One region of the Mesorhizobium sp. WSM4884 genome, then DNA from elsewhere that is predicted to be linked to it. Evidence: predicted binding sites of a transcription regulator. Region 1 holds the regulator's gene; the other holds the start of a gene.
The links. The regulator PhoB, encoded in region 1, activates phosphate uptake and scavenging genes when phosphate is short. The targets are predictions, from matches to a motif close to TGTCATNNANCTGTCAT.

Region 1 (7,331 bases):
ATTCTCGACCGCTCGCAGGACCTCAACCTGCTCAGGACCAAGATCGGCATGGTGTTCCAGAAGCCGACGCCGTTCCCGATGTCGATCTACGAGAACATTGCCTTCGGCGTCAGGCTGTACGAGAAGATCAGCAAGGCCGAAATGGACAACCGCGTCGAATCGGCGCTGAAGCGCGCGGCGCTCTGGAGCGAGGTCAAGGACAAGCTCAACGCCAGCGGCCAGAGCCTTTCCGGTGGTCAGCAGCAGCGGCTTTGCATCGCCCGCACCGTGGCGGTGAAGCCGGAGGTCATCCTGCTCGACGAGCCGGCCTCGGCGCTCGACCCGCTGTCGACCGCCAAGATCGAAGAGCTGATCGACGAGCTGCAGGCCGACTACACGATCGTGATCGTCACCCACAACATGCAGCAGGCGGCGCGCGTGTCGCGGCAGACGGCGTTCATGTATCTCGGCGAGCTGGTCGAGTTCGACCGGACGGAGAAGATCTTCACCTCGCCTCGCGAGAAGCGCACGCAGGACTATATCACCGGCCGCTTCGGCTGAGTTCATACGAGGACATAATCATGGCCCATACGGTCGCTTCCTTCGACGAGGATCTGAGGCAGATCAGCCAGCTTATCCGTGATATGGGCGATCTCGCCGGCTCGATGGTCGGCGCGTCGACCAAGGCCCTGCTCAATTCCGACAACGCGCTGGCGCAGCGCGTGGTTTCCGACGACGCCATCATGGACGCACGGCAGCGCGAGCTCGACGATCGCGCTATCACGTTGATCGCCAAGCGCCAGCCGATGGCCGACGACCTGCGCAGTGTGGTCGGCGCCATCCGCATGGCCGGCGACCTCGAGCGCATCGGCGACCTCGCCAAGAACATCGCCAAGCGCGTCGGCTCCGTCGGCGTCAGCGCCGCGCCGCGCGACCTGTCGCACTCCATCGACTCGATGGCGCAGCTGGTGCTGATCCAGGTCCAGGGCGTGATCGAGGAGTACACGGCGGGCGACGCCACGGCGCTCGCCAAGCTCCGGAACGACGACGAGCGCATCGACGTCAAATACACCTCCGTCTTCCGCGAGCTTCTGACCTACATGATGGAGGATCCGCGCAACATCACGGCCTGCACGCATCTCCTGTTCTGCGCCAAGAATCTGGAGCGCATCGGCGACCACGTCACCAACATCGCCGAGAACGCCTATTATGTGCTGACCGGCACCCAATTGCCCGCGAACCGTCCGAAGCAGGACGAGACGGCGATGTCGGCGCCGGCGGCCTGACAGCGAAGGTACCTGCTAAATGATCGCGCCACGTATCATGGTGGTGGAGGACGAGGAGCCGCTGGGGGTGTTGCTCCGCTACAACCTCGAATCCGAAGGCTATCAGGTCGAGGTGGTCACCCGCGGCGACGAAGCCGAAATCCGCCTGCAGGAGAACGTGCCCGATCTCCTGGTGCTCGACTGGATGGTGCCGGCGGTTTCCGGCATCGAGCTTTGCCGGCGCCTCAGGATGCGGCCCGAGACCGAACGGCTGCCGATCATCATGCTGACGGCGCGCGGCGAGGAAAGCGACAGGGTGCGCGGCCTCTCGACGGGCGCCGACGACTATCTGGTCAAGCCGTTCTCGACGCCTGAATTCATGGCCAGGGTCAAGGCGCTGTTGCGCCGCGCCAAGCCGGAGGTGCTTTCGAGCGTGCTCAAGGTCGGCGACATCGTGCTCGACCGTGAATCGCACCGCGTCTACCGCAAGAAGAGCGAGATCAGGCTTGGCCCGACCGAGTTCCGGCTGCTCGAGTTCATGATGCGGCACCCCGGCCGGGTGTTCTCGCGCAGCCAGTTGCTCGACAACGTCTGGGGCGAGACGATCTATATCGACGAGCGCACGGTCGACGTGCATGTCGGGCGCCTGCGCAAGGCCGTCAACAACGGCCGCATGCCCGATGTCATCCGCACCATACGCGGGGCGGGGTACGCGATCCGCGAGGATTAGTCTTCCTGTGGAGGCGGTAACAGGTTGAATCCGATCGTATGCGCCGGCGATTGGCTCAGACGCTTCTGACTTCGTCATCCACGGGCGGAGCAAGGAGCGAAGCGACGCAGCGCAGACCCGAGGATCCATTCCGTGACGTCGACGCGCCACTACGGTGCAGAATTCCGTTCCGCTGCGCCCTGCGTCCGAGGTAACGGCACGGATTCCAAGGTCTTCGCGACGGAGCTTCGCTCCTGCTTCGCCCTGGTATGACGAAGCTTCGGGACCTTCGCAAATCTCCGACGTCTAGCAGGACACGATCACTTCAAAGCTGTTCAGGCGACGTGCTTGCCCGCTCTTGTCTGCACGCCCGGCGCGAAAATCTCCTGGTCGACGAAGGTCAGCGCGCGCATGGCGCAGCCCTCGCGGATCAGCGGCAATTCGTTCGGCTCGGTGTCGAAGGAGATCGATTCCGAGTGCTGGCCACCGGCGGTTTGGGCGATGGCCTCGCGCAGCGACGGCTCGATCAGGTCGAAAGCGGCGGCGCTGACGCCGACCATGGCGACCGGCGCCGGGTCGATCAGCGCGAACAAGCTGCCCAGGCCGAAGCCCAGCGCCTCGCCCGCCCGGCGGTATGCCTCGCGCTCCGGGCCGTCCTTCTCGCGCGCCTTGGCGGCAAGCGCCCGCATGTCGGCGTCGCCGACATCGACCGGCTCGGCGTCCTCGCTCATCTTCATGGCGCTGCGCCAGATGGCGTAGTTGCCGGCATAGGCCTCGACGCAGCCGCGGCGTCCGCAACGGCAGAGCGCGCCGCCCGGACGATGGATCATATGGCCGAACTCGCCTCCGGAAGAATGCGTGCCGGTGAACAGCTCGCCCTTCAGCACCAGGCCCATGCCGATGCCGTGCGAGAGCAGGATGGCTATGAAGTTGTCGCGATAGCGGTTGGGGTCTCGCCATTGCAGCGCCACCGCCATCATGTTGCAGTCGTTTTCCATGGTGGCCGGGATGCCGAATTCCTTTTCCAGGATGTTGGCGAAAGGAATGTCGGTCAAAGGCGTGATCGGCGACCACAGCATTGCCCGCGCATGGGAATCGGTGATGCCTTGGATACCCATGGCGATGCGGGCAACGCTGCCGACATCGAGGTCGGGATCTTTCAGCCGGCGCCGGACGATCGCCACACATTCGCCGATCAGCTCGTCGCGCGGCATGGTCAGCGTATCGAGGCGCCGTTGCTCCTCGGCGATGACCTGCCCGGCATAGTCGATGACGGCGACGGAAAGGAAATTCAGCGACAGCACCACCGTCACCACCGCGGCCGCCTCGGGATTGAGGGCGAGGCCGACCTGCGGCCGGCCGCGCTTAAGCGATGCCGCCTCGCTCGGCTTGCTCTCGGCCAGGATGCCTTCCTGGATCAGGTCCGAGGAAATTGCCGAAATGGTCGAGTGGCTAAGCCCCGTGGTCGCGGCGATCTCCGTGCGCGACGGCTGGCCGGCGCGGCGCACGGCCGAGAGCACCATGGCGCGGTTGCGCCGGCGCAGGTCGTCATGGCGGATCCCGACCGACATTTTTCTCCTCCCGGTCAGCGCGGCCTCTTGATAATGCATGGGCCGTCGGCGACGCGCCAGATCGGTTCAGTCGCGGATGCACCACCGAACCGCTCTGGATTTTTTGTTTCATTCAGTTCCAACGGGGCAACGCTTCCGCGCTTCTGTGCAACTGTTTTGGAATAGTGGCAGAAGCGGACGGGGCTGTCATTATTTATTGCGGGCCTCGAAAAAAAGTTCGCGGCACCTCAAAAACCATCAGAATCGCAGTTGACAGCGCTTCGGCGTTGGATCAGTATTTTTTCGAGGCTCGAAAAAAAGCCTCTGTGCCGGCCTTCGGGCCAGTCTGGGTAGCGCCGCGATGGCGCAGGGAGGAAATCATGAAGAGATTCGCAACCGCCATGCTGGCGGGTGTCGCCATGTCGTTGACGCTGGCGTCGGTCGCAGAGGCGAAGGACAAGGTGATCGGCGTTTCGTGGTCGAATTTTCAGGAAGAGCGCTGGAAGACCGACGAAGCGGCAATGAAGAAAGCCATCGAGGCCGCCGGCGACAAATACATTTCGGCCGACGCGCAGTCCAATCCGGGCAAGCAGCTGACCGACGTCGAAAGCCTGATCTCGCAGGGCGCAAACGCGTTGATCATCCTGGCGCAGGATGCCTCGGCGATCGGCCCGGCGGTGCAGAAGGCGCTCGACGAAGGCATTCCGGTGGTCGGCTACGACCGCCTGATCGAGAACAAGGACGTGTTCTACCTGACCTTCGACAACAAGGAAGTCGGCCGCATGCAGGCCCGCGAGGTGTTCAAGGCCAAGCCTGAAGGCAACTACGTCTTCATCAAGGGCTCGGGTGCCGATCCGAATGCGGATTTCCTGTTCGCGGGCTCGATGGAAGTGCTGAAGGAAGCCATCGACAGCGGCAAGATCAAGAATGTCGGCGAAGCCTATACGGACGGCTGGCTGCCTGCCAACGCACAGAAGAACATGGAGCAGTTTCTGACCGCCAACGACAACAAGGTCGATGCGGTCGTGGCGGCCAATGACGGCACTGCCGGGGGCGTCGTCGCGGCGCTGACGGCTCAGGGTCTGGCCGGCACCGTTCCGGTCTCGGGCCAGGACGGCGACCACGCGGCGCTCAACCGCATCGCGCTCGGCACGCAGACCGTGTCGGTGTGGAAAGACGCGCGCGAGCTCGGCAAGAACGCCGCCGAGATCGCCTCGCAGCTCGCCGACGGCAAGAAGATGGGCGACATCGCCGGCGCCAAGGACTTCACCACGCCTGGCGGCAACACCGTCAAGTCGCTGTTCCTGACCCCGATTGCCATCACCAAGGACAATCTCAACATCGTCATCGACGCGGGCTGGATCAAGAAGGACGAAGTCTGCGCCGGCGTCGCGGCTGGCGCGGTCGCAGTCTGCAATTGAACCGGGCCTAAGACGGTCCAAAGCAAACGCCGCGGCCGGAAAGCCGCGGCGTTTGCCAAAGAGCTTCTCGCTCGAATAGAGCCGGGAAAGCGAATGGAGCAGTTCAGCGTCCAGTAAGATCGCCAAGCCGCTCCCAACGGTTCGTTTCCACGCAATTCCGAACGGAAAGCGGTACACACTTTCGCTCGAATTGCTCTAGCATCGTGGTCCGGCATCCGCGCCAGACGGCAGCCGGTGGGAGGATATCATGACCGATACGACCTCTGATACGCCGGCCAACCCGGCCGCGGATCGCGCACGTGCTTCCGAACTCAGCGCGATCGGCCGTTTCCTCAAGGCGACCGAACTCGACACCCGTATGCTCGGCATGGTCGGCGCGCTTCTGATCATCTGGATCGGCCTGCACGTCATTTCGAGCCTGCGGCTCGGCGTCAATCCGCTCGATTTCGACAGCCGCACGTTCCTTACGCCGCGCAATCTGTGGAACCTGTCGGTGCAGACCTCGGCCGTGGCCATCATGGCCTCCGGCATGGTGCTGGTCATCGTCATGCGCAACATCGACCTCTCCGTCGGCTCGGCCGAGGGGCTGATCGGCATGGTCATGGGCTTTGCCCAGGTGCATTTCCTGGTGCGGATGGTTGGGCTCGAGCTCGGCAATCCGTGGATCTGGGTGCTGGCGCTGGCCATCGGCCTGGCGCTCGGTCTGCTGATCGGGGCGTTCCAGGGCTTCGTCATCGCCTATCTCGAGGTGCCGGCCTTCATCGTGACACTGGGCGGGCTGCTGGTGTGGCGCGGCGCCGCCTGGTGGGTCACCAGCGGCCAGACGGTCGCGCCGCTCGACGCCACCTACCAGCTGATGGGTGGCGGGCCGGCCGGCTCGATCGGCGCCAGATGGAGCTGGGTGGTGGGCGTCGTCGCCTGCCTGGCGGTGGTGTTTGCGCTGTTCCACGGCCGGGTGCAGCGCAAGCGCTTCCGTTTCCCGCTCCGGCCGATCTGGGCCGAGACGCTGCTCGGCGCGGTCGCCTGCGCGATCATCATGGGCGCGGTGTGGCTGGCCAATTCCTATCCCTGGCCGGTCGGCATCGTGAACCGACACGCCGCCGCCAACAACATCACCGTTCCCGAGGGCGGGTTGTTCATTGCCCATGGTATCGCCATTCCGGTGCTGATGGCGGTCGCGGTCGGCCTGATCATGACCTTTATCACCAAGCGCACCCGCTTCGGCCGTTATGTCTTCGCCATCGGCGGCAATCCGGAAGCGGCGAACCTTGCCGGCATCAACACCCGCTGGATCACCATGAAGGTGTTCATGATCATGGGCGTGCTGGCAACGATCGCGGCGGCGATCTCGTCGGCCAGGCAGAATTCGTCGACCAATGCGCTGGGCACCCTGGACGAGCTCCTGGTCATCGCCGCGGCTGTGATCGGCGGCACCTCGCTCGCCGGCGGCTCGGGAACCGTGCTCGGCGCCATGCTGGGCGCGCTTTTGATGCAGTCGCTGCAGTCCGGCATGGTGCTGCTCGGCGTCGACTCGCCGCTGCAAAGCATCGTCGTTGGCGCCGTGCTGGTTGTCGCGGTTTGGCTCGACACCATCTACCGCAAGCGCGTCTGAGCATGATCCCGCAAAGTGGAAACCGGTTTGCGGAAATTATCATGCTCAAAGGTTACAACTAGGGAGGAGACCATGCCAGACAAGAATGCTTCCGCCGGCGTCCCGCTGGTCGACATGCGCAACATTTCGATCGCCTTCGGCGGTATCCGCGCCGTCGACGACGCCTCCATCGATCTCTTCCCCGGCGAAGTGGTGGCGCTGCTTGGCCACAACGGCGCGGGCAAGTCGACGCTGATCAAGATCCTGTCCGGCGCCTACAAGCGCGATGCCGGGCAAATCTTCGTCAACGGCGAAGACGCATCGATCTCCAATCCGCGCGATGCAAAGAAATACGGTATCGAGACGATCTACCAGACGCTGGCTCTTGCCGACAATGTCGACGCCGCCGCCAATCTTTTCCTCGGCCGCGAACTGATGACCGCCTGGGGCACGCTCGACGACGTCGCCATGGAGGCCGAGGCGCGCAAGGTGATGGGACGGCTCAATCCGCGTTTCCAGCGCTTCAAGGAGCCTGTGATCAAGCTGTCTGGCGGACAGAGGCAGTCGGTGGCGATCGCCCGCGCAATCCTGTTCAACGCCCGCATCCTGATCATGGACGAGCCGACAGCCGCGCTTGGTCCCCAGGAGACGGCCCAGGTCGGCGAACTGGTGCGGCAGCTCAAGGCAGACGGCATCGGCATCTTCCTGATCAGCCACGACATCCATGACGTGTTCGAGCTGGCAGACAGGGTCTGCGTGATGAAGAACGGCCAGGTCGTCGGCACGGCGCGCACCGGCGACGTGACCCAGGACGAG
Region 2 (7,331 bases), on a different contig from region 1:
CGCCGTAAGGCAGAAGCGAGCGGCGGTTCTTGGAGACACCCTCGATGCCCCTGACTTTCTCGACCTCGCCCTTGGCCACCTGCCTGAGGAAATTCTGGGCACTGTCGGCGGCAATCTCGTAATGATGCATGACGCCGAGCGGGTAGTTGTTCATCTCCATGTGCAGCCGGGCGAGGTTTCGCCAGGTGCCGCCGACGGCATAGAAGACCCCGCCCTGCCCGCCCTTGAGCAACTTCGCCCGCGTCAGTTCCTGGCGCGCGATCTTCTGCGCCTGGACGAGCGAGTTCTTGGCCATGTCCTGCAGGCGCAGGCCGCCGAGCGGCAGCGTGATGCCGTCGCCGATCGCTTCGCCATTGATGTCGATCAGCTCAAGGCTGCCGCCGCCAAGGTCGCCGGCGATGCCGTTGGCCGGGTGGAAGCCGGAGATGATGCCGAGCGCCGAATAATGCGCCTCCTGGCGGCCGGAAAGCACGCGGATCTCGGTCTTCAGCACGTCCTCGGCGCGGTGGATGAAGTCCGGGCCGTTGATCGCCTCGCGCGCCGCCGCGGTCGCCAGCACATACATGTGCTCGGCGCCGGCCTGATCCGAAAGCGCTCGAAAACGGCGGAACTCCTCCATCGAGCGCGTCACCGCCTCTGGGTCGAGCTTGCCCGTCGAAACGATGCCGCGGCCGAGGCCGGCCAGCATCTTTTCGTTGAACAAAAGCGTCGGCGAGCGCGCCAGCCCTTCATAGACGACGAGGCGGATCGAGTTCGAGCCGATGTCGATGATCGACAGCGGCCGCCGGTCCTGGAGCCGGCCCTGGGAGACTGAAATCACGCGGCGGCGTTCTTCTTGCGGCGCTTGAACTGGGCGATGCGCCTTGGCGCATGCGATTTCAGCGCGTCACCCCGTCCGGAGAGGCTCGGATTGGTCATGAAATATTCCTGCGCATTGAACGGTTCCTCACCCTCCTCCAGCACGACGCGCCGGGAGGTGCCGTCAGCCAATACGTCGAAACTTTGCTGGTTGTCCATGACGTTGCCGAGCATGATCTGACCAAGCACCTGCTCATGCACAGTTGGATTGGTGATCGGCACCAGGGTTTCGACGCGGCGGTCGAGATTGCGCGGCATCATGTCGGCGGACGAGATGTAGACGATCGCTTCGTCGGACGGCAGGCCATGGCCGTTGCCGAAGCAGAAGATGCGGCTGTGCTCCAGGAAGCGGCCGACGATCGACTTCACCCTGATGTTCTCGGACAGGCCCGGCACCTGCGGCCGCAGGCAGCAGATGCCGCGCACGACGAGGTCGACCTCGACGCCGGAGCGGCTGGCGTCATAGAGCGCGTCGATGACGATCGGGTCGACCAGCGCGTTCATCTTCATCCAGATGCGGGCCGGCCGGCCCTCGCGCGCATGGGCGATCTCATCGGAGATGTGTTTCAGGATGCGGTTGCGCAGCGTGAAGGGCGACACGGCAAGGCGCATCTCTTCGGCCGGCTCGGCATAGCCGGTTATGAAATTGAAGATCTGCGCGACGTCGCGCGCGATCGTCGAATCGGTGGTGAAGAAGGATAGGTCGGTGTAGATGCGCGCCGTGACCGGATGATAGTTGCCGGTGCCGAGATGCACGTAGTTGCGCAACCTGCCGTCCTCGCGGCGCACGATGAGCGACATCTTGGCGTGGGTCTTCAACTCCAGGAAGCCGAAGACGACCTGGACGCCGGCGCGCTCGAGGTCGCGCGCCCAGCGGATGTTGGCCTCCTCGTCGAAGCGCGCCTTGAGTTCGACGAGCGCCGTCACCGACTTGCCGGCCTCGGCCGCGTCGATCAGCGCGCGCACGATCGGGCTGTCGTTCGAGGTACGGTAGAGCGTTTGCTTGATCGCCACCACTTCCGGATCCGCCGCCGCCTGGCGCAGGAACTGCACCACCACGTCGAAGGATTCGTAGGGGTGGTGGACGATGATGTCCTTCTCGCGGATAGCGGCCAGGCAGTCGCCGCCATGCTCGCGGATGCGCTCGGGGAAACGCGGATTGTAGGGCGTGAATTTGAGGTCGTCGCGCGGAATGGCGACGATCTCGGAGATCTGGTTGAGCGCCAGCGGACCGGTGAGCACACTGATACGGCTTGCCGAAACGCCGAGTTCGCCGGCGACGAACTCGCGCAACTCGGCCGGCATCAGCGTGTCGAATTCGATGCGGATCACGGACCCGCGACGACGGCGTTTCAGCGCCGTCTCGAACAGGCGCACGAGATCCTCCGACTCTTCCTCGACCTCGATATCGCTGTCGCGAATGATGCGGAACGTGCCGGAGCCCTTGACCTCATAGCCGGGGAACAGCTTGGAGATATAGATGCCGACCGCTTCCTCGAGCGGGATGAAGCGCACGTGGTGCTTGCGGTCGGGCAGACGGATGAAGCGCCGCAGCGCCACCGGCAGGCGCAGCAGCGCGCTCATCTCCTCGCCGTTCTTGCGGTGGCGCAACTGCAGCGCCATCGAGAAACCGAGATTGGGGATGAACGGGAACGGATGCGCCGGGTCGATGGACAGCGGGGTCAGCACCGGGAAGACCTGTTCCTGGAAATGCTCTTCCAGCCAGGCCTTCTCGTCCTTGCTGAGCGCGTCGCGGGTGATGCTCTCGATGCCTTCCTTGTTGAGCAGCTCCATCAAGGTCGACAGGCTCTTCTGCTGGTCTTCCTGCAGACGCTCGACCTCGCGCAGCAGCTGCTCGAGCTGTTGCTCGGGCGTGCGGCCGTCCGGACTCTTCAGCACAATGCCCTCGCGCACCTGGCCGGCGAGACCGGCGACGCGGACCATGAAGAACTCATCGAGATTGGCGGCCGAGATCGACAGGAAGCGGACGCGCTCGAGCAGCGGATGGCGCTCGTTCAGCGATTCCTCCAGCACGCGCCGGTTGAACTGCAGCCAGGAGAACTCGCGGTTGACGAAACGGTCGGGATTGCCGCCGTCGGGGCTTGCCGCCTCGACGGTGATGAATTCGCTCTGTACCGGCTTCAGTTCGTTCATGGTTCCTTGCCCGCAACCGTCCCTTTTGGAGCGCCATACACCGCCGGACGCGTGACCGACGCTCTAACATGCTTTCATGACGCATGATGTCACGGAATCGGTTGTTCCCCGAGGTCATGCGCTTAACCGGCTCAACTTATCCTCTGCCAGCCTTTTGCGACAGTTTCATTTCATCGATCTTGCAAACTGGCAGGTTATGATCCAGATGCAAACGGGTCCGAACTGAAGGAGACGACGATGGCAGGCGGTTCCATTCCCCATTTCCAGAACGATGCGGGCCATCCGGTCATCGACATCGGCGTCAAGGAATTCATGTGCACCGGCGCCAACCCGCCCTTCGACCATCCGCATGTGTTCCTCGACATGGGCGACGACAATGAGAAGGTCTGCCCCTACTGCTCGACGCTCTACCGCTATTCACCGAAGCTGAAGGCGACGGAAACAGAGCCTGCCGGCTGCCTCTATATCGACCAGGCCGCCTGACTAGCAGATCGCGGATGACTGCCAGATCATGACTGAAGCGCGGTCCCGGCAGGTCGTCATCGCCGGGGCTGGTGTCGCTGGGCTGACTGCGGCGCTCGCCTTTGCCGAACGCGGCTATGCCGTGACCGTGCTGGAACAGGCCAAGCAGCTCGAAGTGGTAGGCGCCGGGCTCCAGCTTTCCCCCAACGCAACCCGCATCCTGCGCCGGCTCGGCGTGCTCGAACGCTTGGCGGCGAGCGCCGTCAGGCCGGAAGCGGTGCTGCTGAAGGACGCCGCCACCTTGCGCGAGCTGGCGCGGGTACCGCTGGGCCAGGCTGGGGAGAACCGCTGGGGCGCGCCCTATCTGGTCGCGCATCGCGCCGATCTGCAAACGGCGCTGACAGCGCGGGTGGCCGAGCGGCCCGAAATCCAACTCATCACCGGCGCGCGGGTGACGGACATCACTGTCGAGCCGCAAAACATCGCCGTCACAGCCGAAACCGATGGTGGCAAGATTGAGATCGCCGGGGGACTGCTGATCGGCGCCGACGGCGTCTGGTCGACGGTTCGCAGGCAGCTTGCGGGCAAAGACTTGGCTTTCGGCAGAAACCGCTTCTCCGGCGAGCTGGCCTGGCGCGCCACGGTGGCGACGGAAAGCGCCGCCGGCCAGGCCTTTGCGGCGGTCGGCGCGAGCGACTGCGTCACCACCTTCCTGCATCCGGGCTTCCACATGGTCGCCTATCCGGTGAGCAGGGGCAGCGCCGTCAACCTGGCCGCCTTCACCAAGGGCGAGCGCATCGCGGAAGGCTGGTCCGGCCGTGCCGACCCCGCCATTCTTGCTGGCGCCATGCGCGGCACGTCGGCGGCGCTGGCGAGGCTTGCCGCGCTCGCCGGAGCATGGACAGCGTTTCCGATCCACACCGTCGAGCAACGGCGTTGGACGATGCCGGAGGGCATCGCGCTGATCGGCGATGCCGCGCATGCCATGACGCCGTTCGCGGCGCAGGGCGCGGCGATGGGAATTGAGGACGCCTCGATGCTCGCCAGCGTGATCGCAGCCAGCGATCCGAAGCAAAGCCTCACCACCTGGGAAAAGCTCAGGCGCCCGCGCATCGAGAAGGTGCTCGGGCGCGGCGCGCTCAACCGCCTCGCCTGGCATGCCTGGGGCCCGGTCGCGATCGCCCGCAACCTGGTGCTGGCGACGCGGCCGGCGGAAAAGCTCGCCGCGGATCTGGATTGGCTTTACGGGTGGGAGGAGCCTAGGTGGTGAGGCGGTAGGGGCTTTTAGTGGGTGGCCGACAAAATTGGATTGGCCGGCGGGACAGAGGGGGGTGTGAAGGAACGCGGCGTTCGCATTAGACGACATACCCGCGCGTATTAAGAATGAACTATGGCTAAGCTCATCCGACACACCATCGATCCCGCAAATCCGCCACCACTGACGGAAGCCAGAAAGCGGAAATCGCTGCACCGAAAGTGCGATCGGAGGGCGATGTCGATACGAGCGATATTCCTGAACTGACCGAAGAATTCTGGCAGAGGGCGTAGTTCGGCGCAGAGCGTACTAAGCGGTAGTGACGATTTAACGGGTTTGGGATTCCCAAGGAGGTGCAAATCGGATTCAACGCTGATTTTTGGAGATCGGCGATGGACTGCGATGCGCTTCGGGACGACCAGTGGGAACGGATCAAGGGTTTTGTGCCCGGCGGCACAAAGGGTAAGCGTGGGCCGCGCACGGATAACCGCAAGTTCCTGGACGCCCTGCTGTGGATGGCGCGTTCGGGAGGACGCTGGCGGGACCTGCCGGAGCGGCTTGGCGACTACCGTTCAGTGAAGCGGCGCTATTATCGCTGGATCGAGATGGGTGTGTTGGACGACATGCTCGAAACGTTGGCTCGCGAAGCTGACCTGGAGTGGCTGATGATCGACTCGACCATCGTGCGAGCGCACCAGCATGCCGCCGGTGCCCGCAAGGTCAAAGGGGGGCGCATGCCCAGGGCCTGGGCCGGTCTCGAGGCGGCCTGAGCACCAAAATCCACGCCGCAACCGAAGCTCTCGGCCTTCCCGTCCGCCTGATCGGCTCGCCCGGCCAGCGCAACGACATCGCCTTGGCCCATGACCTGATTGACGGTATCGACGCCGAAAACACCATCGCCGACAAAGGTTATGACGCCGACCATCTCGTCGACAGCATCGCCGAAAGCGGCACCGAGGTCGTTATCCCGCCCAAGCGCAACCGAAAGGTTCAACGCCCCTACGACGTCGACCTCTACAAGGAGCGCAACCGTATCGAGCGCTTCTTCAACAAGCTCAAGCAGTTCCGACGTGTCGCAACCCGATACGACAAGCTCCTCGCCAACTTCATGGGCTTCGTCAAACTCGCCGCTATCGCAATATGGCTAAGGTAGTTAAATCGTCACTACCGCCTAGGCCCGGAAAATCGGCACTCAGTTATACAAACGCATCGAAATCCCCAGCAAGACCAGCAGCGGACTCCACCAGCCGATCGCCCAAAAACAAGAAACCCGGGCGTTTCGCGGCCGGGCTTCTCAAAAATCGCTCTCCGATCGCTCAGTGCAGGATCTGCGACAGGAACAGTTTCGTGCGCTCATGGCGCGGATGGTCGAAGAACTCGGCCGGCGTGTTCTGCTCGACGATCTGACCTTGATCCATGAAGATGACGCGGTTGGCGACCTTGCGGGCAAAGCCCATCTCGTGGGTGACGCAAAGCATGGTCATGCCTTCCTCGGCCAGCCCCACCATCGTCTCCAGCACTTCCTTGATCATTTCGGGGTCGAGCGCCGAGGTCGGCTCGTCGAACAGCATGATGCGCGGGTTCATGCAGAGCGAGCGGGCGATCGCCACGCGCTGCTGCTGGCCGCCGGACAGCTGGCCGGGGTATTTGTTGGCCTGCTCCGGGATCTTGACGCGCTTCAGGAAATGCATGGCGATTTCCTCGGCCTGCTTCTTCGGCGTCTTGCGTACCCAGATCGGGGCCAGCGTGCAGTTCTCCAGGATGGTGAGGTGCGGGAACAGGTTGAAGTGCTGGAACACCATGCCGACCTCGCGGCGCACCTCGTCGATCTTCTTCAGGTCGTTGGTGAGTTCCTTGCCGTCGACGATGATCTTGCCCTTCTGGTGCTCTTCCAGCCGGTTGATGCAGCGGATCATGGTCGACTTGCCGGAGCCGGACGGGCCGCAGATGACGATGCGCTCGCCGCGCATCACCTTGAGGTTGATGTCCTTCAGCACATGGAACTCGCCATACCATTTGTGCATCCCGATGATGTCGATGGCGACATCGGTGGTCGAGATATGCATCTTCTTGGCGTCGACCTTGATGTCTTCGGCGCTGACGGCGTTTTCGGTGGCCATGGCCAATTCCCCTTTTATCGTTCGATTTGATGCATGTCGTTTAACCCAAAACCGCTACACGCTTTGGGCGACATGCATCAGCGTTTGTAGCCGGTGTCGAGCCGGCGTTCGGTATACATTGAATAGCGCGACATGCCGAAGCAGAACAGCCAGAACACGAAGGCGGCGAAGATCAGGCCGGACTTGGCGGTCTGCGGCGTCGCCCAGTTGGCGTCGGAGAAGTTCTGCTTGACCACGCCGAGCAGGTCGAACATCGAGATGATGAGGACCAGGCTGGTGTCCTTGAACATGCCGATGAAGGTGTTGACGATGCCGGGAATGACCAGCTTCAACGCCTGCGGCAGGACGATCAGGCCCATCTTCTGCCAATAGCCGAGGCCGAGCGAATCGGCGCCCTCATACTGACCCTTCGGAATCGCTTGCAGGCCGCCGCGCACCACCTCCGCCATATAGGCGGCGGCAAACAGCGACACGCCGATCAG

Region 2: a site for PhoB is predicted at 3,169-3,185, ahead of P9236_RS17135 (RNA degradosome polyphosphate kinase). Genes of this name have one in related genera too.

The regions. Positions count from the first base shown of each region.
Region 1 covers NZ_JARTVO010000013.1:144,480-151,810, forward strand. The annotation lists gene pstB (phosphate ABC transporter ATP-binding protein PstB) at 1-540, shown strand, start outside; gene phoU (phosphate signaling complex protein PhoU) at 558-1,265, shown strand; gene phoB (phosphate regulon transcriptional regulator PhoB) at 1,285-1,974, shown strand; gene P9236_RS20685 (ROK family transcriptional regulator) at 2,289-3,524, opposite strand; gene xylF (D-xylose ABC transporter substrate-binding protein) at 3,884-4,924, shown strand; gene P9236_RS20695 (sugar ABC transporter permease) at 5,172-6,536, shown strand; gene P9236_RS20700 (ATP-binding cassette domain-containing protein) at 6,609-7,331, shown strand, end outside.
Region 2 covers NZ_JARTVO010000009.1:207,585-214,915, reverse strand. The annotation lists gene ppx (exopolyphosphatase) at 1-820, opposite strand, end outside; gene P9236_RS17135 (RNA degradosome polyphosphate kinase) at 817-3,012, opposite strand; gene P9236_RS17130 (zinc-finger domain-containing protein) at 3,250-3,495, shown strand; gene P9236_RS17125 (FAD-dependent monooxygenase) at 3,524-4,744, shown strand; one part of gene P9236_RS17120 (IS5 family transposase) at 5,122-5,461, shown strand; one part of gene P9236_RS17120 (IS5 family transposase) at 5,461-5,882, shown strand; gene P9236_RS17115 (amino acid ABC transporter ATP-binding protein) at 6,046-6,849, opposite strand; gene P9236_RS17110 (amino acid ABC transporter permease) at 6,927-7,331, opposite strand, start outside.